2 regions of the Pantoea brenneri genome follow, and region 2 is predicted to be linked to the other one. Evidence: predicted binding sites of a transcription regulator. Region 2 holds the regulator's gene; the other holds the start of a gene.
What was found. Region 2 encodes LexA, which represses DNA repair genes until DNA is damaged. Its sites were predicted from a motif close to TNCTGTATGTACATACAGNA; they were not measured.
Positions count from the first base shown of each region.

Region 1: the regulator LexA is predicted to act here: its motif matches at 6,666-6,685, upstream of umuD (translesion error-prone DNA polymerase V autoproteolytic subunit).

Region 1 is NZ_JBCGBG010000001.1:1,303,697-1,314,484, reverse strand. It holds gene AABB92_RS06115 (VOC family protein) at 1-235, shown strand, start outside; gene zinT (metal-binding protein ZinT) at 322-972, shown strand; gene AABB92_RS06105 (con-10 family general stress protein) at 1,098-1,274, opposite strand; gene AABB92_RS06100 (MmcQ/YjbR family DNA-binding protein) at 1,429-1,794, opposite strand; gene AABB92_RS06095 (UV damage endonuclease UvsE) at 1,891-2,859, shown strand; gene AABB92_RS06090 (glucose 1-dehydrogenase) at 2,908-3,771, opposite strand; gene AABB92_RS06085 (manganese catalase family protein) at 3,861-4,709, opposite strand; gene AABB92_RS06080 (biofilm development regulator YmgB/AriR family protein) at 4,999-5,256, opposite strand; gene AABB92_RS06075 (hypothetical protein) at 5,798-6,022, shown strand; gene AABB92_RS06070 (hypothetical protein) at 6,119-6,370, opposite strand; gene umuD (translesion error-prone DNA polymerase V autoproteolytic subunit) at 6,707-7,126, shown strand; gene umuC (translesion error-prone DNA polymerase V subunit UmuC) at 7,129-8,397, shown strand; gene AABB92_RS06055 (hypothetical protein) at 8,550-8,828, shown strand; gene AABB92_RS06050 (TetR/AcrR family transcriptional regulator) at 9,038-9,652, shown strand; gene AABB92_RS06045 (hypothetical protein) at 9,798-10,001, shown strand; gene AABB92_RS06040 (hypothetical protein) at 10,110-10,250, shown strand; gene AABB92_RS06035 (hypothetical protein) at 10,442-10,714, opposite strand.
Region 2 is NZ_JBCGBG010000003.1:26,539-37,326, forward strand. It holds gene AABB92_RS13730 (alkaline phosphatase family protein) at 1-358, opposite strand, end outside; gene AABB92_RS13735 (ABC transporter substrate-binding protein) at 379-1,440, opposite strand; gene AABB92_RS13740 (UTRA domain-containing protein) at 1,657-2,364, shown strand; gene psiE (phosphate-starvation-inducible protein PsiE) at 2,436-2,846, shown strand; gene ubiC (chorismate lyase) at 2,933-3,445, shown strand; gene ubiA (4-hydroxybenzoate octaprenyltransferase) at 3,457-4,341, shown strand; gene plsB (glycerol-3-phosphate 1-O-acyltransferase PlsB) at 4,573-6,996, opposite strand; gene AABB92_RS13765 (diacylglycerol kinase) at 7,125-7,493, shown strand; gene lexA (transcriptional repressor LexA) at 7,599-8,213, shown strand; gene dinF (MATE family efflux transporter DinF) at 8,318-9,640, shown strand; gene AABB92_RS13780 (CsbD family protein) at 9,812-10,024, shown strand; gene zur (zinc uptake transcriptional repressor Zur) at 10,097-10,618, opposite strand.

The DNA of each region.
Region 1 (10,788 bases), on a different contig from region 2:
GGATGGCGCAGACGCGCAGCCGGGTAACGGCAACATGGCCGGATTCCGCGCGCCGACGCGGCAAAGGGTTGACGAGCTTTACGCGGCGGGCCTACGGGCAGGGGGCACAGATGAGGGCGCGCCAGGCATTCGTGAACGCTATAACCCGAATTTTTACGTGGCTTACCTGCGCGATCCGGCAGGCAATAAGCTGGCGCTGTTCTGTAACGACGATCCGGCCTACGCGTCGGTTTAATTGCAGCCGGCGTGCATTTCCTGATTGAAGTTAGAAATGTTATATCATAACATTTCATTTTGTAACTTCTATTGAGGATCGCGACGTTGGCAAATCATACAGGTAAGTGGGCGATGGCGCTGGGCGCGCTGTTGATCAGCAATCAGGTGGCGGCGCATGGCGATCATGCGCACGGCAAACCGTTGTCAGCCATGGAACAGAAAGCGGCGGAAGGGGACTTTGCCGATGCGGATGTTAAAGATCGCCCGCTGTCGGACTGGGATGGCCTGTGGCAGTCGGTCTATCCGCTATTAGAAAGTGGCGAGCTGGACCCGGTATGGCACAAAAAAGCGCAGCAGGATGGCAGCAAAACGGCGCAGCAGGTTAAAGCTTATTACCGTAAAGGCTACGCGACCAACGTCGACACTATCGGCATCGAAAACGGCGTGATGGAATTTCATATTGGCGATCGGGTCAGCGCCTGCCGCTACCATTATGCCGGCCACCGGATCCTGACCTATACCTCGGGCAAGAAAGGGGTGCGCTACCTGTTCGAATGCCAGGAGGCGAACAGCGATGCGCCGAAATATGTGCAGTTCAGCGATCACACCATCGCACCGCGCAAATCAGCCCACTTCCATATTTTTATGGGTAATCGTTCGCAGCAAGCTTTACTGGCGGAGATGGATAACTGGCCGACCTACTATCCCTGGCAGATGATGAATGCGCAGGTGGTGGATGAGATGCTGCATCATTAAGGATTTGCTTCGGCTTTTGACACACCCGCCCGTAACGGCGGGTTTTCAGGCGACAAACGCGGCCGGCTTATGCAGATAAATCGCCAATCCGTGGCGTACAAAATCCTAAAGCGCTTCACTCAGATCTACTTAGAGGTGCGCCGACTGACTTTACCGCCCTTGCGGCCAGCTTCCCTGGCTCTTTCAGGATCGTTCTTGAAATTGCCTCCGCTGGCTTTGCCACCGGCACTTCCAGCTTCACTGGCACGGTCCGGGTCATTGGCAAAGTTGCCTGCGCCACCCCGGTATTTCTGTTGTGTCATAGATAGGCCTCGTATCAGGTTCCTTAGATAAGTAGGACTAGCTAGTCACAGCATTAAGTTTAGTTTGCCGGCTGGATTATGCCAGCAAAACGGCAAAATCGAGGCGGCTGTCGCCTCGCTAATCTGTTGATTATCTGCATAAATTGGCGGGACTTCAGCCAACCCATACCGGCCGGCGCGAGGCCGGTATTCCCTTCACCACCTGTTGATACGAATCGTCGACCAGCTGCTGGATCAACCCTTCTGACAGTGCGTCGCCCGGGTAGACGGTGATCCAGTGCTGCTTATTCATATGGTAACCGGCGGTAATAGAGGGATAGATGGCGCGATGCAGTTCCGCCTGCTGCGGCTGGCATTTCAGGGTGATGATCGGCACCCCCCGCAGCACGGTCAGCAGTAGAAACACCTTACCGCACACTTTATAGACCTGATGTGCCGGTCCAAACGGATAGCTGGACTCGGCGGCAGGCAGCCGCTCGGCCGCCTCAATAGCGATGCGCTGGATATCAGCACCCTGCATAGCGAATCTCCTTGTTACCGGGTTGGTCAATCACTGCCCACTGGCTGAGTGACTGAGGCCTGTTACACTTCTGATAAGCATAAATCAGGAGCAGACATGAAATTAGGCTTTGCATGTAAGTATCTCAACCACGATGGCAAACAGTTTTTCCCGTTCCGCGCCACCACGCGTAAACGGTTTCTGAGTTTACCGCACGATCAACGTAATCAACTGATTTATGAGATATCCGTTACCAACCTTAACCAGCTCTACCTGACGCTGGAGCAGCTAGCGACCTTACCGGAGCCGTTAAGAATGATGCGTATTGGCAGCGATCTGCTGCCGCTTTATACCGTTCCGGAGGCCACGTCGCTGTTTGCCGCGTTTTTACCCGAGCTTCATCCACTGTTCGCCCGCTGCGGTGAACTGGCACGCGCGCACCAGATCCGACTCTCCTTTCATCCGGGGCAATATACGGTGCTGGCGTCAGATAATCCGGATGTGGTGAGCCGCGCGCTGGAGGATGTCGAATATCACACCCTATGCGCCTGCCTGATGGGCTACGGCCAACGCTTCCAGGATTTTAAAATCAATATTCATATGAACGGTAAGGCGGGATTCGACGGTTTTAAACGTTCGTTTGGTCAGCTGAGCGAGGAAGCGCGCCGGATGCTGACGGTAGAGAATGATGAAATATCCTGTTCGCTGGATGACGTACTGCAGGCCGCCGCGCTCTGTCCGGTGGTGCTGGATATTCACCATCACTGGGTGAAAGAGAATCAGTTTATCCAGCCTGACGATGCGCGGATTGCCGCGATAATCGCTTCGTGGCGCGGCGTCCGGCCGGTACTGCATTATTCGATTTCACAGGAGGGGATTATTCCGCCGCAGGGCTGGCCGGATCAGCAACAGCTGGGCGTGTCGAAAAGCAAACTGCGGGCGCACTCCGATTACTACTTCAACGACACGCTCAATGACTGGGCATTGTCGTTTCAGGATTTCGACATCATGTGCGAAGTGAAAATGAAGAATCTGGCGCGGGAACAGCTCTACCAGTGGGCGAAACAGCAACAGCGGATAGCGTAACAGCCGACAGCTTTCCCCTTGCTGGTCGGGCAGCAAGGGGAAGCGACCTCAAATAATCGCCACGCCGCCGGTGACGGCGACCGTAGCGCCCGAAATATAGCTGGCCTCATCGCTGGCCAGCATCACATAGGTCGGGGCCAGTTCAGCCGGCTGACCGGCGCGCTGCAACGGCACTTCGCTGCCAAAGTTTTTCACCTGCTCAACCGGCATGGTCGACGGGATCAGCGGTGTCCAGATTGGGCCCGGTGCTACCGCGTTGGCGCGAATGCCTTTTTCCGCCAGCATGGCGGCGAGGCTGCCGGAAAAGTTGACGATAGCCGCTTTAGTCGCCGAGTAGGGCAGCAGCTTCGGCTTTGGCTGGTCGGCGTTGATCGACGCGGTATTAATGATCGATCCACCCGCTGGCATATGCGGCACTGCCGCTTTGGTGATGCGGAACAGGGCGTAAAGATTGGTTTTCATCGTCCGGTCAAACTCGTCATCGCTGATTTCATCCAGCGATTCACGCGTCATCTGATAAGCCGCGTTGTTCACCAGAATGTTGATCTCACCAAACGCTTCTACCGCTTTCTCAACGATGGCGGAACAGTGTGCTGCCTCGGTAATGTCGCCTGGCACCAGAATCGCTTTCTGGCCTGCGGCTTCGACCAGCCGGGCGGTATCCTGCGCATCTTCATGTTCATCAAGATAAGAGATCAGGACATCAGCCCCTTCGCGGGCAAACGCGATAGCGACCGCCCGACCGATGCCGGAATCGCCGCCGGTAATAATGGCTTTTTTGCCCGCCAGCCGGCCTGAGCCCTGATAACTTTGTTCACCATGATCGGGCTGCGGCTGCATGGCCGAGGTCGTACCGGGCCAGTTCTGTTGCTGTTCGGCAAAAGGGGGTTGGGGGCGTTGAGTCGATGACATGAATATTCCTCCATAAAAATCCGTTAGCGTAAAACAGTCAGTCAGGACCGCCGGAACGGCTGTGGCCCTGACTGACACGCTGGCGTCAATTAAGGTTTCGGTGACGCGACACCGTCAATCTGCTCCTGCTGTGCGCCTGAGCCTGGACGGGCGTTACCAAGCAGCGGCTCATCACCGAGGATCTCCGGCTGCTGTTTTGCACTGAACTGGCCGTGACCGTCGTAGGCCGGGCCATTGCTCCAGCGGCCTTCCGGCAGCGGTTTATCCAGCGAGGTGTTCAGGCAGTAGTAAGAGTGCTCCTGCGCTTCATTTTCCTGCGGGAAGCTGTTTGGAATAGGCAGCGAAGCATTCAGGCCGCCCATCTCTTCAATCACCGCCAGCCACTGCTGCTGGTGCATGGTGTCACGAGCGATCAGGAACGACAGGAAGTCCTTCATCCCTTTATCTTCCGTCATATTGTACAGGCGGGTCGCCAGCACGCGGCCGGTGGCTTCAGCCGTGACGTTAGCCAGCATATCGGCCGCCACGTTGCCGGAAGCATAGATATGGCTCATGTCGAACGGCATACCGTTGGCGTTCACCGGCATCGCTGACAGACCCGATGAAAGGATATGACGCGGGTTCATGCCGCCCAGAATGGCGTTAACCACCGGATCTTTGGCTGAGGCTTCCTGGTAGGAGAGCGGTGCGCCCTCAAGGTTGAGTGCCACTGCATAGCCCAGCATTTCGATATGGCCGAGTTCTTCGGTTGCGGTGGAGATCAGCAGATCCCGAATCCGGGCATCGCCACGCGCGCCCATCGCCTGGAAAAAGTATTGCATCGCCACACGAATTTCACCCTCTACGCCACCGATGGCTTGCTGTAACAGCATGGCGAATTCTGGATCTGGTTTCTCGACGCGAACCGGGAACTGGAGTTTTGATGAATGAAGAAACATGATTTTTTTCCTCGTCAGTGTTTGCACTCGATGCAGAAAAAAGCCTGGACAGGGATAGCGAAAAAAGAAAGCGTAACGAGAGCAATTAGTGGATGAGTAAGAGGGGATAAGCGGCAAAAAACCGCGAAAAATGGATAAACGGTTGGTCCGCCGATGAGGGCTGATTACAGTAGAATGATGACGCTGACCACCGGAAGAAAAGGCATAAAAAAGCCCCGCAGGCGGGGCAAATTCTGGGAAGCAAAAGCATCCGTGCTAATCAGTGATCCCTCACAACAGACACAGGATGTCAGCTGTTACTGGTCGACGACGCATTCTGCAGAACGTGTTCCAGTGCCTGACGATAAATATCCTGTTTAGCCACGTCACGCTCACTCTCCAGGCGATGAATCAGGCCCAGCACAATGTCTTTATCGGAAACGTGGGTTTTGTAATGCGCGAGTTCAGCATGGACGGCTGCAATAACTTCTTTCTCGCTGGTAACCGGAGTGCCAGAGTTCATGAAGTATTCAGAAATCTGAGACTCTGTATTGATTGTCGTTTGCATATCAGGCCTCATCAAAAAGGGGGGTAAATGCGCCATTTCAGGTCCGGTCAGCGGACGACGCAAAAAAAGAGCATCTGAAGGTGGAAATCCACGACACCTTCAGATGCGGTGCAATGCACCTTTCGTTACAAGTGACTTAACATCACGGCGCAAAGTTATACAATAACGACAAACTTGTACAACGAAATTCGATAAAATTTTACTGGTCGGTGGTGTATTTCACATGCATGTTTAAAATAATTAACGGTTAATTTTTATTAAATATATTTAAATACAAGTGGTTATCTTGTTGTCGCTGCGCTTTTCGCTTTTTCTTTATCAAATTCGCTGAAAAAAATATTTCCGCTCAAGGCTGTACGTCTGGGTGATTTTCCGCAAAAACCTGTACAGGTTCAGACAGTAAAACCGCGCTGACGGGACAGGGGCGGGCGGTACAACGGTGGCAATCTTATTCACCTGACCGTGAAGCCAGCACAATTCACTTCACACCTGCGCCTCAGAAGGCTAAGGTTTAGCGCTTACTTATCAGAAGGAGATGATCATGATTAACGACTATTTCGCGCTTCCGCCTGCCGGCATCACGCAGGAACAGCACAAGCGCACGGTGGCGGTGGCAGCGGCGCTGGCGGTAGCTAAAGAGTCAGTCAGTGCGTCAACCTCGGCGACCGGTTCAAAAACGGCGTGGGATCTGCAGGCGGTGGCCAATGAAATTGCTAATCTGGCGGATGCGATTCAGGATGCGCTGGAAAGCGATAGCGAAGTGTAAACCTGCGGCCTGAGGCGGCGAGGTGTGGATAGCAGACCGGGCCTCAGCACCGGGTCGCCGCTGAAGCCCGGCAACGCTCTGGCTGCCGGGTAACGCTTATTCTACTGACGGCGGCTCATATTTAATGTACTGCCGTAATGTGTCATGGATCGCCCGGTTATCGCCCTCATCCAGACCGCGTCCGGCATATTCTTTCGCCAGCGCCGCCAGCACATCATCAAACTTACCTTTGTAGTTGAGATTATTCAGCGCAATTTGCTGGCCGAGGATCTCTTTTAATACCGTGGTCTCTACTTTTAGCTGACGGACTTCATCTTCAAGATGTTTGATTCGCGCATCGTCTGACATAACACCTCCATGATTAAACACCGCAGAATAACCATGCCACGCCGGATATTCAAACAACGCAGGCAGCAGACAAACTTTGTCAGATTTTCCTTAAGTCAGAATAATGCATTAGCCGGGCGATTATACCGCCATTCCCGATCAACAAGTCGCGCCGCTCAGCTTGTGCGGTGATAGTGATCGCTTTCTGCTGAATATTACGCCAGCGCAAAAAAACGCCACAAAAAAAAGTGCATTGTCATCAACCCCTTCGCTTAAACCTTTTCCGTTGCGCTTGATTAAAAGGGTAATTCGATATTACTGTGTTTATATACAGTTATCTGGAAAAGGAGTGTTATTATGGAGTTCATCAAACCTGCGGACCTGCACGCCGTTATGCCGTTGCCGTTGTACATCGAACGGGTACCCTGCGGATTTCCCTCACCGGCGCAGGATTATGTCGAACAAAGAATTGATTTAAACGCGCTGATGGTTCAGCGACCCAGCGCCACCTATTTTGTCCGGGTGAGCGGTGAATCGATGACAGACGCGGGTATTAACGACGGTGACATGCTGGTGGTCGACAGTTCGCTGACCGCTGCCCATGGCGATATTGTGGTCGCCGCCGTTGACGGTGAATTCACGGTTAAACGCCTCCAGCTCCATCCCTGCCTGCAACTGATGCCGATGAATACCCAGTTCAAGCCGATCGCCATTAAAACGGAAGATGCGCTTGAAGTGTTCGGTGTGGTGACCTTCGTTATTAAATCGACCCATTAATCATGTTCGCGCTGGTCGACGTGAACAGTTTTTATGCCTCATGTGAAACGGTGTTCCGGCCCGATCTGCGCGGCAAGCCGGTGGTGGTGCTGTCGAATAACGACGGCTGTGTCATTGCGCGCAGCGCTGAGGCGAAAAGGGTGGGCATCAAAATGGGCGCACCCTATTTTAAAATGCGTGAAGAGCTGACGCGTCATGGGGTGCAGGTCTTCAGCTCGAACTATGCGCTCTACGCCGATATGAGCCAACGGGTGATGACCATCCTGGAAGAGATGGCACCTTCGGTTGAGATCTACTCGATCGACGAAGCGTTTCTGAATCTGACCGGCGTGCAGAACTGTACGGCGCTGGAAACCTTTGCCCGCCAGGTCCGCCAACGGGTGCTGAAAGAGACGCATCTGACCGTCGGCGTCGGCATTGCCCAGACCAAAACCCTGGCGAAGCTGGCTAATTTTGCCGCCAAGAAGTGGAGCAAAACCGGCGGCATCGTCGATCTGTCCGATCCTGAGCGGCAGAAAAAGCTGCTGGCGTTGATTGATGTCGCCGAGGTGTGGGGCGTAGGTCGCCGCATCGCGAAACGGCTGAATGCGATGGGGATCGAGACCGCGCAGGATCTGGCTGCCCAGAGTACTCCGACCATTCGCAAGCATTTTAATGTGGTGCTGGAGCGTACGGTCAGGGAGCTGCGCGGCGAGCCTTGCCTGGAAATGGAAGAGTTCACTCCGGTGAAGCAGCAGATCATCTGTTCGCGATCGTTTGGCAGCCGTATCTCCGATTACAATCAGATGCGGCAGGCCATCTGCGCCTATGCCGAACGGGCGGCAGAAAAACTGCGGCGGGAGAAACAATATTGCCGTCAGGTCGGGGTGTTTGTGCGAACCAGTCCGCATGCGGTCAACGAAACTTTCTATGGCAATCAGTCTACCGGTCAGCTGCTGACCCCAACCCATGACACGCGTGACATTATCCGCGTCGCCATGGCGTGCCTGGATAATATCTGGATAGAGGGCCACCGCTATATGAAAGCCGGTGTCCTGCTGGGCGATTTTTTCAGTCAGGGCGTAGCCCAGCTTAATCTGTTCGATGAGATGCCACCGCGCGCTGACAGCGAGGTGCTGATGCAGCTGGTTGACCGCATCAACCAGAAAGGCCGGGGAAAGCTGTGGTTTGCCGGGCAGGGCATCCATAAAGAGTGGGCGATGAAACGCGAGATGCTGTCGCCCGCTTACACTACCCGTCTGACCGATTTACCGGTCGCGAGAGTGAAATAAGCGCCCGCTGTTTTTACTGCCGCCGTAGCATAATGATTTCCGGATAAAAGCTTTTTTTATCACGCAGTGAAATTATCGGGCCGTTATCCTTTACCTGGCCCGACCAGTTGTTAGCTGGTCGGGTGTATTGATAAAATATTTAGGTAAATGTGATGAATTTTAGACAATTTGAAAACAGAATTAATCAGTGGCCGGCCATACATTTCACCGCGATAGTAAAAAACCGTCGCGAAGAGGAATATGAAATTTATGCAGTCGATGAGAGCAATAATATAAAATCTCAGCTATTTATCTGCTTTGCGGATAATGAAAGCCATGCCAGCTTGCTTATTAAACAATTTACGCTGTGGCTGATCAAAATAAATAGCGAGAAACGCCGCCAGCAAAAGGCCGAACGTCACGCCGAGGCAGCATTATTGCCGGATAAATAAGCGGCGGGATTGTTCTGATGCCGGGAAAATAGGTTCTCACTAAAAAGCATAAATTGAGTAGCATCGTTAACCATTAAGGCGATTAAATTGTCACGCAGCCGAACCCGTGCCTGAAGATAAAGTATCAGCGCGGTATACTTATTATCAGCGGCTGGGATACAATCCCCTGTTGATTTTTACGGGAGCACCTTTCCCCCTGGCCGGTAATGATGATCACGATAGCCACAGCGCATAAAAACAAAGAACGGGGCCGCCCCAGAGAGTTTGATATTGAACAGGCTCTGGACCACGCCATGATTGTTTTTCGGCAAAAAGGGTATCACGCGGCATCACTGAGCGAGCTGGGCGAGGCGATGGACCTCTCTGCTGGCAGCATCTACAAGGCGTTTAAAGATAAACGCTCCCTGTTTCTGCAGGTGTTTGAACGTTATCTGCTGCTGCGTAATGCCGAGCTGCGCCGCCGGCTGCTGCCCTGTACCAGCGGACGGGCAAAAATAGCGGAACTGCTGCAGTTTTATCTCGATTCCGCGCGTGCCGTTGAAGGGCGACGCGGCTGTCTGGTGGTCGCCAGCGCGATTGAATTGCAGACGCTGGATGAGGCGCTGGCGCTCCGCATCAATCAGGTGGTGGTGCGTAATCAGTGCTTTCTGGTTTCGCTGCTGGAGCAGGGACAGCAGGATGGCTCTGTCTCCGCCACGCTGGATGTTGAGTCGGCTGCCGGACTGATCCTCTGCATTGCCTATGGGATGCGGGTGGCGGGCAAGGTCAGCGATGTGGCAGACGAACAACAGACCCTTGCCCTGGCATTAAAAGTGCTGGGTTAAAATTTAGCTAATTAGGAGGCGAGCGCTTCCTAAATTTATCGGTAAACGGACAGAGGTAACCCACAGCGAACAAGAGAAACGCGATGGCAACGATCATAACCCGCGGCGGGACAATCGCCGCCCGCCAGATGCCCGGGAGCGAGCAGTGACAGACGACGACCTGACGATTAATGATGAAATTCGCGCCCTGATAGGAAAAGTGGTCTCACGCCTGATCAGGCCCGATGAAGTGCTGAGTGTTCATGAGATCATCACTGCGCTGCACAGTTTGCGCGTCCGTTCACCTGACCGTAATACGCGCTTATCCTGTCGGAAAGCGATTCGCATTCTGGCGCGTAAACTCCATTAGCCCCGCGCTTTTCAGTCAGAGAAATTCTGCGGTGCGCTTTCCGAACCGCTTATTGTGTGCCAGGCTTTTCTGCTCCATTATCCTGCGTAGAAAATTAAGGCCTGTTTCGTGAAAACCTCAATCTTACTGACCCTGGTGGCCGCTATCGGCTGTTCCGTTTTTGCCGCCCGTGGCGGGTTCGAAACCCATGCGACACAACATCCGTCGCATCAGAGCGTAACCGAAAACGGCGAGCCACTGACTGAATAGGCGAACTGGATAGCGCCACAGTCGGCCCGGACAGGTCAGCCTGCCGTTGCCCGGCACGCCGCAGAGCACAGGATTCGCTTTTCAGCTGGCTTGTCTGAAGCAGCATGACGCGGTAATAAAAGGCGGGCAGCGGGGCGATACGGGCACCGGAGAAGGTGCCCTCGGCAGAACTGTCAGCCGGAGAGGAAGGATTAACGATAGTTTTTAAGTTCAACCGGTTCCTGTCCGGTCACCACCAGCCAGTTCAGCTCGGCCCGATCGCGGGTTGAAGCATTGATAAAACTTTTCAGCCAGTTGCGCGCATCAGCAATTTGCGCCACGCGATCGTCGTTACGCTCATTTTCAGCCATCTCACCCAACTGTCGAATCAGTGATACCAGCGTAATATCCTGTTGTTCAAACGCCAGGTTAATGGCGGCTTCACCAAGAATCATATGACCGGTTGATTTATCGTGAAATACCATGGGTAACCTCCTGAGTGAAAATGTAAATAACACAATAATTATTCTAGTTAAAGGCAGCTTAAACGAAAGTGGAA
Region 2 (10,788 bases):
TCGGCAGCTCCGGCGCATCAGTATGACGATCGCGCGCCGCCACGAACGGCGTCCGGTTATACAGTTCACTGACCCAGTGGTAGGCGGCGGCGGCCGTGGTCAGCCCGGCAGCGCGCGCATAGTGAAATACGCTGCGCTCGCGGCTTAAGCGGTTGACGCCGTTATGAATAATACCGCTTCTGACCGGCGTAACGCCGGTCAGAATGCACTCATAGAGCGGGCGCGACAGCGACGGCAGTTCACAGGTCAGACGGTAATAGTGACCGTTACCCTGCGCACATTCGGCGTGCAGATAGCCCATTGCATGTTGCGCGACCTGATTGCTCAACCCGTCCAGCACCACCAGGATAGTCTTCATTCCGTTCTCCTTGCCGCGATTTACTGCTGCATATTGATGACGACATTTTCCTGCCACAGACGCGGCAGCATTTTCGAGGACTTATCCCAGGCGGCCTGATCGTGGATTGGACGGGCATTTTTGTATTCAGACTGCGGCAGCAGGCGAGCCTGAACATCGGCAGGCAGGGTCAGATGCTCGGCACGGATTGGTCGGGCGTAACCTTTCGCCAGATTGATCTGACCCTGGTCTGAGAAGATATATTCACGCGCCAGTTTGGCGGCATTCGGATGCTTCGCGTATTTGTTGATGATGGTGGTGTAGCCAGAGGTCACGGAGCCGTCAGACGGGATCACCACTTCGTAACGATTTTTATCGATCTGGTCACGATAGTTCAGGCCATTAAAGTCCCACACCACCGCCATTTGTACTTCGCCTTTTTCAATGTTGGCAATCACCGGATCGGTGACGCCCAGCCGGCCCTGTTTAGCCAGGTCAGCAAAGAAGGCCAGCGCCGGTTTCAGGTTCTTCTCATCGCCGCCTAAAGCGTAGTTTGCAGCCAGTACGCCATTGGCCGCCTGAGCAGCCACGCCGACGTCGCCGATAGTAACCACATACTTACCTTTTTTGAGATCGGCCCAGCTATGCGGAATATCTTTAACCTGCTGCTTGTCGATCAGGAAGGCAATGGTGCCGGTATAGGCCAGCGCCCAATTACCGTCTTTGTCCTTGGCCCAGTCGGGGATTTGATCCCAGTGGCTCGGTTTATAAGGCTGAGCAACGCCTTTCGCCACCGCCACCGGGCCGAATGCCGCGCCTACATCACCGATATCGGCGCTGGCGTTCTCTTTCTCAGCGTCAAACTTCGCCAGCTCCTGGGCGGACGACATATCGGTATCACTGTGTTTAAGACCGTATTTGCTGCTGATATCGTTCCAGGTATCTTTCCAGTTGGCCCAGCTGTCCGGCATGCCGACGCTGTTAACCTGACCTTCACTACGCGCGGCTTTTTCCAGCGCGGCAAGGTCGTTATCGGCAGCCTGCGCAACGGGCAGGGCGAGCACTACAGCACTGGCTACTACAGAGGCGATAAACGCTTTCATCTCAGTTGCTCCGGGTGTAAGTTGATGGGCCTGGCTGGTCTAGTCCAGCAAGAACCGAGCCAATGTAGCCCCTGTATATGAACGATTTATGACAAAGCGAGGGCGCGTAGCGGATAGCAGATAGCAAGCCAGCAGCGTCCCACCGCGGCAGGCAGGGTCCGGGACGTTTATCTGAACGGTTACAGTGCGGAATCGCACCAAAATGAGGCTACTGTTGTGGAGTCGATAGCACTCAAAACGGCGGACGTGATCGCCAGCGCGTTGCTGAGCCGCATACAGGCTGGTGAGTTCAGCGGCGGGCGACTGCCTGCGGAACGGGCCCTGAGCGAGGCATTTGGCACCACCCGCATTACCCTGCGTGAAGCGTTAGGCAAGCTGGAGGCGCAGGGAATGATTTACCGTGAACTGCGCCGTGGCTGGTTTATCGCACCGCCACGACTGATCTATAACCCGCTGCATCACAGCCATTTTCATGCCATGGCGACGGAACAGGGGCGTCAGGCGACCACCGAAGTGATCGCGGCTGAACAGGTCGCGGTGCAGGGCGAGATAGCGACAGCGCTGCTGCTGGCGCCGGGATCAACGGTTTACCGCATTCGCCGCCTGCGGCGCATTGACGGACGGGCGGTGCTGTACGTTGAACATTACCTTAATCCGCGTTTTTTCCCCGGCCTGCTGGATGAAGATCTTACCCGTTCACTGACCGATCTCTATGACCAGCGCTACGGTATTCGCTACGGCGGGGCGCGCTTTACCATTCTGCCCGGCCCTTTGCCCGAGATCGCCGCGCCGGCGTTGAACGTCGCGCCTGGCAGTCCGGGCCTGCTGATTACCCGGATTAATCGCGATCGGCTAAAACAGGTGATTGACTGCGACTGTGAATATTGGCGCTACGATGCGCTGTGTGTTGATGTCGAAGCCTGAGGGCCATATTGTGATTCAGGTCACACTAACGCATGATAGCGTTCGCTATTAACTCTTTTCTAAGGCGCTACATGAGTGACAAGAATCCCCTGGCCCGCCACCTTGCGACCGTATTGCAATGGGTGCTGAATCTGGGTCTGCTTAGCCTGGCGATTATCCTTATCGTCTTTCTCGGCAAAGAAACCATTCACCTGGCTAACGTGCTGTTCAGCACCGGTGAACAGGCTTCGTCCTATCTGCTGATAGAGGGAATTGTCATTTATTTCCTCTATTTTGAGTTTATCGCTTTGATTGTGAAGTATTTTCAGTCTGGCTATCACTTCCCGTTACGCTATTTTGTCTATATCGGCATTACCGCAATTATTCGCCTGATTATTGTCGATCATAAAAATCCTTTCGATACCCTCTGCTACTCCGCCGCGATCCTGATTCTGGTGGTGACGCTGTGGCTGGCGAACAGCAACCGCCTCAAACGCGAATAAACCCTCTGCCGTCGGTAACGACGGCAGGTGTTCATGCCGCGACTCTGCGCTAAACTGACGCCCTGAAAATTTTTGGGAGTGGTGCTATGTCGCAAGACGCGCTCAGCTTATTACGTGCGATCAACTGGCTTTCATCGACGCAGGCTACGCTTGCGCCGTCCCTGCTCGACTGGCTGATGGAAGAAGACTCCATGACGCGCCGTTTTGAGCAGCATTGCCAGCAGGTTACCGTAGAGCCGGTACGTGAAGGCTTTATTGATGCCAGCGAGTTGGGAGAGGAAAAAGCCTTTTTACCGGACGACAAACGCTTCTGGCTGCGGGAAGTGCTGCTGTTCGGCGACGGTGAACCCTGGCTGGCGGGTCGCACGCTGGTGCCGGAAAGTACCCTGAATGGTCCTGAGGCGATGCTTCAACAGCTGGGCACGCGCCCGCTGGGGCGTTATCTGTTCTCCTCTTCAACCCTGACCCGTGATTTTATCGAACCGGGCAAGGTTGAAGCGCTGTGGGGACGCCGCTCACGTCTGCGGCTGTCCGGCAAACCGCTGTTGCTGACGGAACTGTTTTTACCGGCTTCGCCGCTTTATCGCGATCTGGCCTGAGGAAATCTGTGGTGGAAAAGAGCTTACACATCAATAAATGGCAGGCCTACAGCCGTCTGATGCGCATTGATAAGCCGATCGGCACCCTGTTGCTGATGTGGCCCACCCTGTGGGCCTTGTGGCTGGCTGATATGGCGATCCCGCCGCTTCCGGTGCTGCTGGTGTTTGTTGCCGGCGTTTTCGTGATGCGTGCAGCCGGCTGTGTCATTAACGACTTTGCTGACCGTAAGGTGGATGGGCATGTTGAGCGGACAAAGCATCGGCCCTTAGCCAGCGGCGCGGTCAGTGCCAGAGAAGCCAAACTGTTATTTGCCGGGCTGGCGCTGGTGGCGTTTGCGCTGGTGCTGACCATGAATCTGATGACGATATTGCTTTCGGTCGTCGGTCTGGCGCTCGCCTGGGTTTATCCGTTTATGAAGCGCTATACCCATCTGCCGCAGGTGGTGCTGGGGGCCGCGTTTGGCTGGGCGATTCCGATGGCCTGGGCGGCAGTTAGTGAGTCCTTACCTCTGGTCTGCTGGCTGGTATTCTGCGCCAACATTTGCTGGACGGTGGCTTATGACACCCAGTACGCGATGGTGGATCGCGACGATGACCTGAAGATTGGCGTTAAGTCGACCGCGATTCTGTTTGGCCGTTTCGACAAGCTGATAATCGGCCTGCTGCAACTGGCAACGCTGCTGCTGATGGCATGGGTTGGCATGTTGCTGCAGCTCAACGTGGCGTTTTACGGGACGCTACTGCTGGCAGCTGGCCTGTTTATTTACCAGCAAACGCTGATCGCCCAGCGTGAACGCCCTGCCTGCTTTAAAGCCTTCCTCAACAACAACTATGTCGGATTGGTGCTGTTCCTCGGTGTGCTGATGAACACCCCGCCGTTTACCCAGCTGTTGTGATCGTGGTGATCGACAGGCCGGGCGGGTTGCAGGCGGGCTAAGTCCCGACGCGATTCAGCGCAACGGTACCTGGCGCGCAGTCAGGCAACGAGTCAGGCAGCAGAGGATCAGGCCACGAGTCAGGCAGGAAAGGATTAGGCAACGAGTCAGGCAGGAAAGGATTAGGCTGCAACATCATTCAGGCACAAAAAAGGCGACCTTTCGGGGTCGCCTTTTTACTGCGCAGGGCATTTAGTCGTGGGCCACGGCGCTTTCGATGGTCATGCGTACATCGCTGGTGACCAGATCGGCCAGAATGTGCCAGGTCGCCAGGGTCTGCGCGACATCCGCATCACCGCTGTCGCTGATATACCCTTCATCACGCAGCGTCAGCACCAGTGAGGTGAAGACGGCTTTATCGAAGAACTCCGGCGCGTTGATACCGTGCAGCACTGACAGACGTTGTGCCAGTGTGCGGCTCTCTTTTTCCAGCGTCCCGCGGTTAATGGCTGGCTTGGCGCTAAGAATAGAGAAGGTGATGGCATAACGCTGAAGCGTTTCTCGCACCCCGGCCGCCAGCAGTTGCAGCGTACGGTAGCGCGCCGCCGTAAAGCGCAGCTGACCAGCCTCAAGCGTAATCAGTCCCTGACGCGCCAGCTCCTGACAGAGTTCGGTCAGCAGTTGCGGCAGCTCATCGGTCTGCCAGCGCAGGAACAGTTCGCTCTTCAGCATCGGGTAGATCAGACTCACCTGGCGCAACAACTCGGCTTCGCTCATGGTCTGATGCTGCTGCACAATAGCGGCAATCAGCGACGGCATCACCAGCATGTGGTGAATGTTGTTGCGATAATAGGTCATCAGCACCGCCTGCTCACGTGGCAGGATGATGATGTCGCCAATGCTGTCTTTCTCGCTCTCAAACTTATTCATGCCCATTGCATGATCCAGCAGCGCCTCTGCCGAGAGATCGGGCACCGTGGCGTTGGCTGAATAAGGCACGTTACGCAGCAGCTGGGTATAGCACTCAAGCTGCTCAATCAGCTGTTCGCGGGTTAGTGAGCGCTGACGTGAGGCGAGCAGCGCGGTGACGCACAGGTTCATGGCGTTGGCCGCGCCCGCTTCATTGATGCGTACCATTAAGCTCGCCGCGATGTCATTCACGGTGGGCGTTAACCAGCTTGGACGCTGCGGTTCGATAGGATCGATCGACTCACGCCATTCCGGCACGCGCTTGTTGAGATAGTTAACCAGCGGCAGTGGTTCGCCAAAGTTAACGTAGCCCTGGCCGAGGTTGCGCAGCTTACGTAAGCCATGCACCATCTGCATGAAGCCCTCTTTCTCTTTCGCCGCGCCGCGTAGCTCTTTGGCGTAAGTACCCACTTCCATGACATGTTCGTAGCCAATGTAAATCGGCACCAGGGTGATCGGGCGATTCCCCCCGCGCAGCATCGCCTGCAGGGTCATGGCTAAGGTGCCGGTTTTCGGATCGAGCAGGCGACCGGTGCGTGAACGTCCCCCTTCGACAAAGTATTCAACCGAGTAACCGCGGGTGAACAGTTCGCCAAGATATTCACGGAACACCGTGGCATACAGCTTGTTGCCTTTGAAGGTACGACGGATAAAGAACGCGCCCAGACGACGGAAAATCGGTCCGGCTGGCCAGAAGTTGAGGTTGATACCGGCGGCAATGTGCGGCGGCACCAGTCCCTGATGATAAAGCACGTAAGAGAGCAGCAGGTAATCCATGTGGCTGCGATGGCACGGCACATAGACGATTTCATGGCCATCCTGCGCCAGCTGACGGACTTTTTCGCCGCCATTAACATTGATGCCCTGATAGAGCCGGCTCCAGAGCCAGCCCATGACGCGGTCGGTGACGCGAATCGCTTCATAGGAGAAGTTTGCCGCGATCTCTTCCATCATCTCAACCGCATTTTGCTGCGCTTTTTCATGGGAGATTTTTTTGCTGCGCGCTTCATCTTCAACCGCTTTTTCAATCGCTTTCGATTGCAGCAGACGATTAAACAGATCCTGACGTGCCGGTAAGCGTGGGCCAACCGCCGCCAGCCGCTGGCGGGCGAAATGAATGCGCGCCACCCGGGCCAGTTTCTGGGCGATTGATTGGTCGGTGCCGTGTTCGGTTGCCATGCGGCGCAGCGAAACGGTCGGCGAGAAACGGACAAAACTGTCGCGTCCATGCCAGATCACCGCAAAGAATTTCTGCACGCCGTTCAGCACCCGCAGGTGCGGCGTATCTTCGCCCTGAACCTCACGACCAGGCGCCCGGCCAAACATCACCGTCACCGGCAGCATCTGGATATCCAGCTTGGGGTTATTGCGATGCAGGTCCAGATAATCGTGAAAAATCTTCACCGATTCGACGCTGGGCACAAAATAGGGGAACACACGCGGGCCATCGTGGATAAAAACGTGGCGCGGCAGCAGCGAACCATCAATCTCCAGCGGAGAAAGCGGGTCGGGCAGATGATGCCGCAGGCACTGCGCGCGTAAAGTCAGTAAGTCAGCCTTCGAATCGTAAGGCAAAACGTACATAATGGGCCGGGTCGGGTCCAGACCATGTTCAGAAACGGGATCGGCCGGAATGGCCTTACTCTTTACCAAAAACGACAGTGGTAAATTCAGTAATTTGTAATAAAGTTTACGCCAACCTGACATAGACAACATGAAGCCTCTTGTTAGCAAAGCGCCGCAAGCATACCAGAAAGCGCAGCGAAGATCTGTGGTGGTGCCATTTGCACGCAGCCCAGACATTGACGTCAATCCGATGAAAGGGTTCCACTTATATGGCAAATAATGCCACGGGTCTTGTAAGAATAGTAAAAGCCGCAGGTTACTCATGGCAGGGCCTGCGTGCCGCCTGGCAACACGAAGCGGCTTTCCGCCAGGAGGCGCTGGCCGCGCTGGTGGCCATTATTGTGGCCTGCTGGCTGGATGTCGATATTGTCTCTCGCATCCTGATGATCGGGGCAGTGGTGCTGGTGGTCATTGTTGAAATCCTCAACAGCGCCATCGAGGCGGTAGTGGATCGTATTGGCCAGGAGCGCCACCCTTTAGCCGGACGGGCAAAGGATATGGGCTCGGCGGCGGTGCTGATCAGCATCTTACTGGCACTGTTTGTCTGGATCGCGCTGCTTTGGTCGCATTTGCGATAAGCCTTCCACAACGCGCCAGATGGCGCGTTTTGCCTGAGAATCGGTTTCCATTTCACCAATACCTGTATATACTCACAGCGACTGTATAAACAACCAGGGGGCGGGATGAAAGCATTAACCAGCAGGCAGCAGCAGGTCTATGACCTGATTCGCGACCATATTACTCAAACGGGCATGCCGCCTACGCGTGCAGAAATTGCCGCGCAGCTGGGTTTCCGCTCGCCGAACGCGGCAGAAGAGCATCTGAAGGCACTGGCACGCAAAGGGGTGATTGAGATTGTCTCTGGCGCCTCTCGCGGTATTCGCCTGTTGATGGAAGAAGAAGCATCTGAAGGTCTGCCGCTGATTGGCCGGGTTGCTGCCGGTGAGCCGATCATGGCGCAGGAGCACATCGAAACCCATTACAAAGTGGATCCGGGCCTGTTCAAACCTTCTGCCGATTTTCTGCTGCGCGTCAGTGGAATGTCGATGAAAGATATCGGGATTATGGATGGCGACCTGCTCGCGGTACATAAAACCCAGGACGTACGCAACGGCCAGGTTGTTGTGGCCCGTATTGATGATGAAGTGACGGTTAAACGCTGGAAGAAGCAGGGTGCTATTGTGCATTTGCTGCCTGAAAACAGTGATTTTGAGCCGATCATTGTCGATACGCGCGCCCAGTCGCTGACGGTAGAAGGTCTGGCGGTCGGTGTGGTTCGCAACGGCGAATGGCTCTGAGTCTGACATAACCGCGCATTCGTAGCGTCTGATGCTATTCTGTCTGCCCTAATTTTGTCGCTGCTGCTCCCCTCTCTGCAGCGACACCGAGCACGGAACTGCGAATGCGTTTTTTAACGGCTACCGACAAAAACCTCTGGCGGCTGGCGCTGCCGATGATCCTTTCTAACATCACCGTTCCCTTACTGGGGGTGGTCGATACTGCTGTCATTGGTCACCTCGACAGCCCGGTCTATCTGGGCGGGGTTGCGGTCGGCACGACAGTCACCAGTTTCCTCTTCATGCTGCTGCTGTTCCTTCGGATGAGTACTACCGGCCTGACGGCGCAGGCTTTTGGTGCCGGCGATAAAATGGCGCTGGCACGTGCGCTGACCCAGCCTTTAATTATTGCGCTGCTGGCTGGCGTGCTGTTCATCTGCCTGCGCTCGCCGATTACTACGCTGGCGGCCGATCTGATTGGCGGCGATCCCAAAGTTTTGCAACAGGCGGCACTGTTTATTCAGATCCGCTGGTTAAGTGCGCCCGCCACCCTGGCAAATCTGGTGATCCTTGGCTGGCTGCTGGGCGTGCAGTACGCGCGTGCGCCGGTCATCCTGCTGGTGATCGGCAATCTGGTCAATATTGTGCTCGATCTGTGGCTGGTGATGGGGCTGCACTGGGGAGTGGCAGGCGCGGCAACCGCGACCGCGCTGGCGGAGTATATAACGCTGGTCGTCGGGGCAGTGATGGTCTGGCGGGTATTGAAACTACGTGGCATCACCACCGCAATGCTGAAGCAGAGCTGGCGCGGCGATATTCAGCGGCTACTGCGTCTTAATCGCGACATTATGCTGCGTTCGTTAATGCTGCAGCTCTGTTTTGCCTCGCTGACCGTGCTGGGCGCACGTATCGGTCCGCAGGTGGTGGCGGTGAACGCCGTGCTGCTGATGTTTATCACCTTTACCGCCTATGCGCTGGATGGTTTTGCCTACGCAGTCGAAGCCTTCGCCGGTGAGGCGCATGGCGCGAAAGATGGCAGCAGGCTGCTGCGCGTCTGGGATTCTGCCTGCCGACAGGCGCTGGTGGTGGCTCTGATGTTCTCAGTAATTTATGCGTGTTTCGGCTCGCATATCGTGGCGCTGCTGACCTCGATTGAACAGCTGCAACAGGCGGCCGATCGCTATCTGATATGGCAGGTGATCCTGCCGCTGGCGGGCGTCTGGTGCTATCTGCTGGATGGCATGTTCATCGGTGCAACCCGCGGCCGGGAGATGCGTAACAGCATGATGGTGGCGGCACTTGGTTACTTCCTGACCTTGCTTAGCGTCCCGCAGCTGGGCAACCACGGCTTGTGGCTGGCGGTCACCGTTTTCCTGGCGCTGCGTGGCCTGTCGCTGTGGCTGATCTGGCGTAAACACTGGCAGCAGAACAGCTGGTTTAACGCCTGATAGCTGGCATCTGATGTCCTCCGGCTACAGATTATTCTGTATTGTTCCGGCAAACCTAAAATCTTCTACTACAATTAACCGTAAGCAGCGCAGTGAATCAGCGCTTTATATCGTCATTTTGTTTTCTTTCAAGATAAATGATGTAACCAAAGGATGACATAGAGGTCTGCCATGAATAAAGATCAAGCGAGCGGCAACTGGAAGCAGTTCAAAGGCACAGTAAAAGAGAAATGGGGCAAGCTGACCGACGATGATATGCAGGTTATCGAAGGCAAACGCGATCAGCTGGTCGGAAAAATTCAGGAACGTTACGGCTATGCGAAAGAAGATGCAGAGCGTGAAGTAACGGACTGGGAAGGTCAGAACAAAGATTACCGTTGGTAATCACAAAGATTTACGGATAAAGCTCCTACCCGCCGGTACGCTCATACCGGCAACCGCACAAGGATGTGCACATTACCCGCGTTTTCCCCGCTTTTTACCCTCACTTTGATGATCGTGCTGACAACTTTCATGATGGGTGCAGGCTTCGACTTCGACACAATTCTCACATAATCCATGCGCTTCAATCACGCTATGACGCAGGGCAAACTGTGCCTCACCAGCCAGTGTGGCGATAATCTTCTCTACTCCCTGCGCCTGCTTTTCGGTTACCGCCGCACAGCGATCACACACCAGCATGACCGAGGTGTGTGCCGGTGCCTCGAAATGGTGACACATTACGTAGCTATTATTGGACTCCACCCGGTGGATAAAGCCCTGTTCCAGCAGGAAGTCCAGCGCCCGATAGACCGTAGGAGGCTTGGCCTGGGGTTCGCTAACCCTGAGTTGATCCAGCAGATCATAAGCGCTGATCGATCCTGGCTGCTCAGCCATTAATCGCAACACTTCAGCCCGCTGCGATGTCAGACGCACGCCGCGCTGCAGGCACAGTTTTTCCGCCTGGGTCATTATTTGCTGTGACGTCATGTTTGACATGGAAACTCTCCGCTGGATAAGTGATGTTATTTTATCACACAAATTTTCGCGGCGCAGAGGTTGGTTTTTGCCTGATAAAACAGCAAATTCTGGCCGGTGGTCGATTAAAAACGCTGTGTGAGCATCAGGAGAGGCCGCTATCGGCACCCAATCAGATCCACTCGCCGACC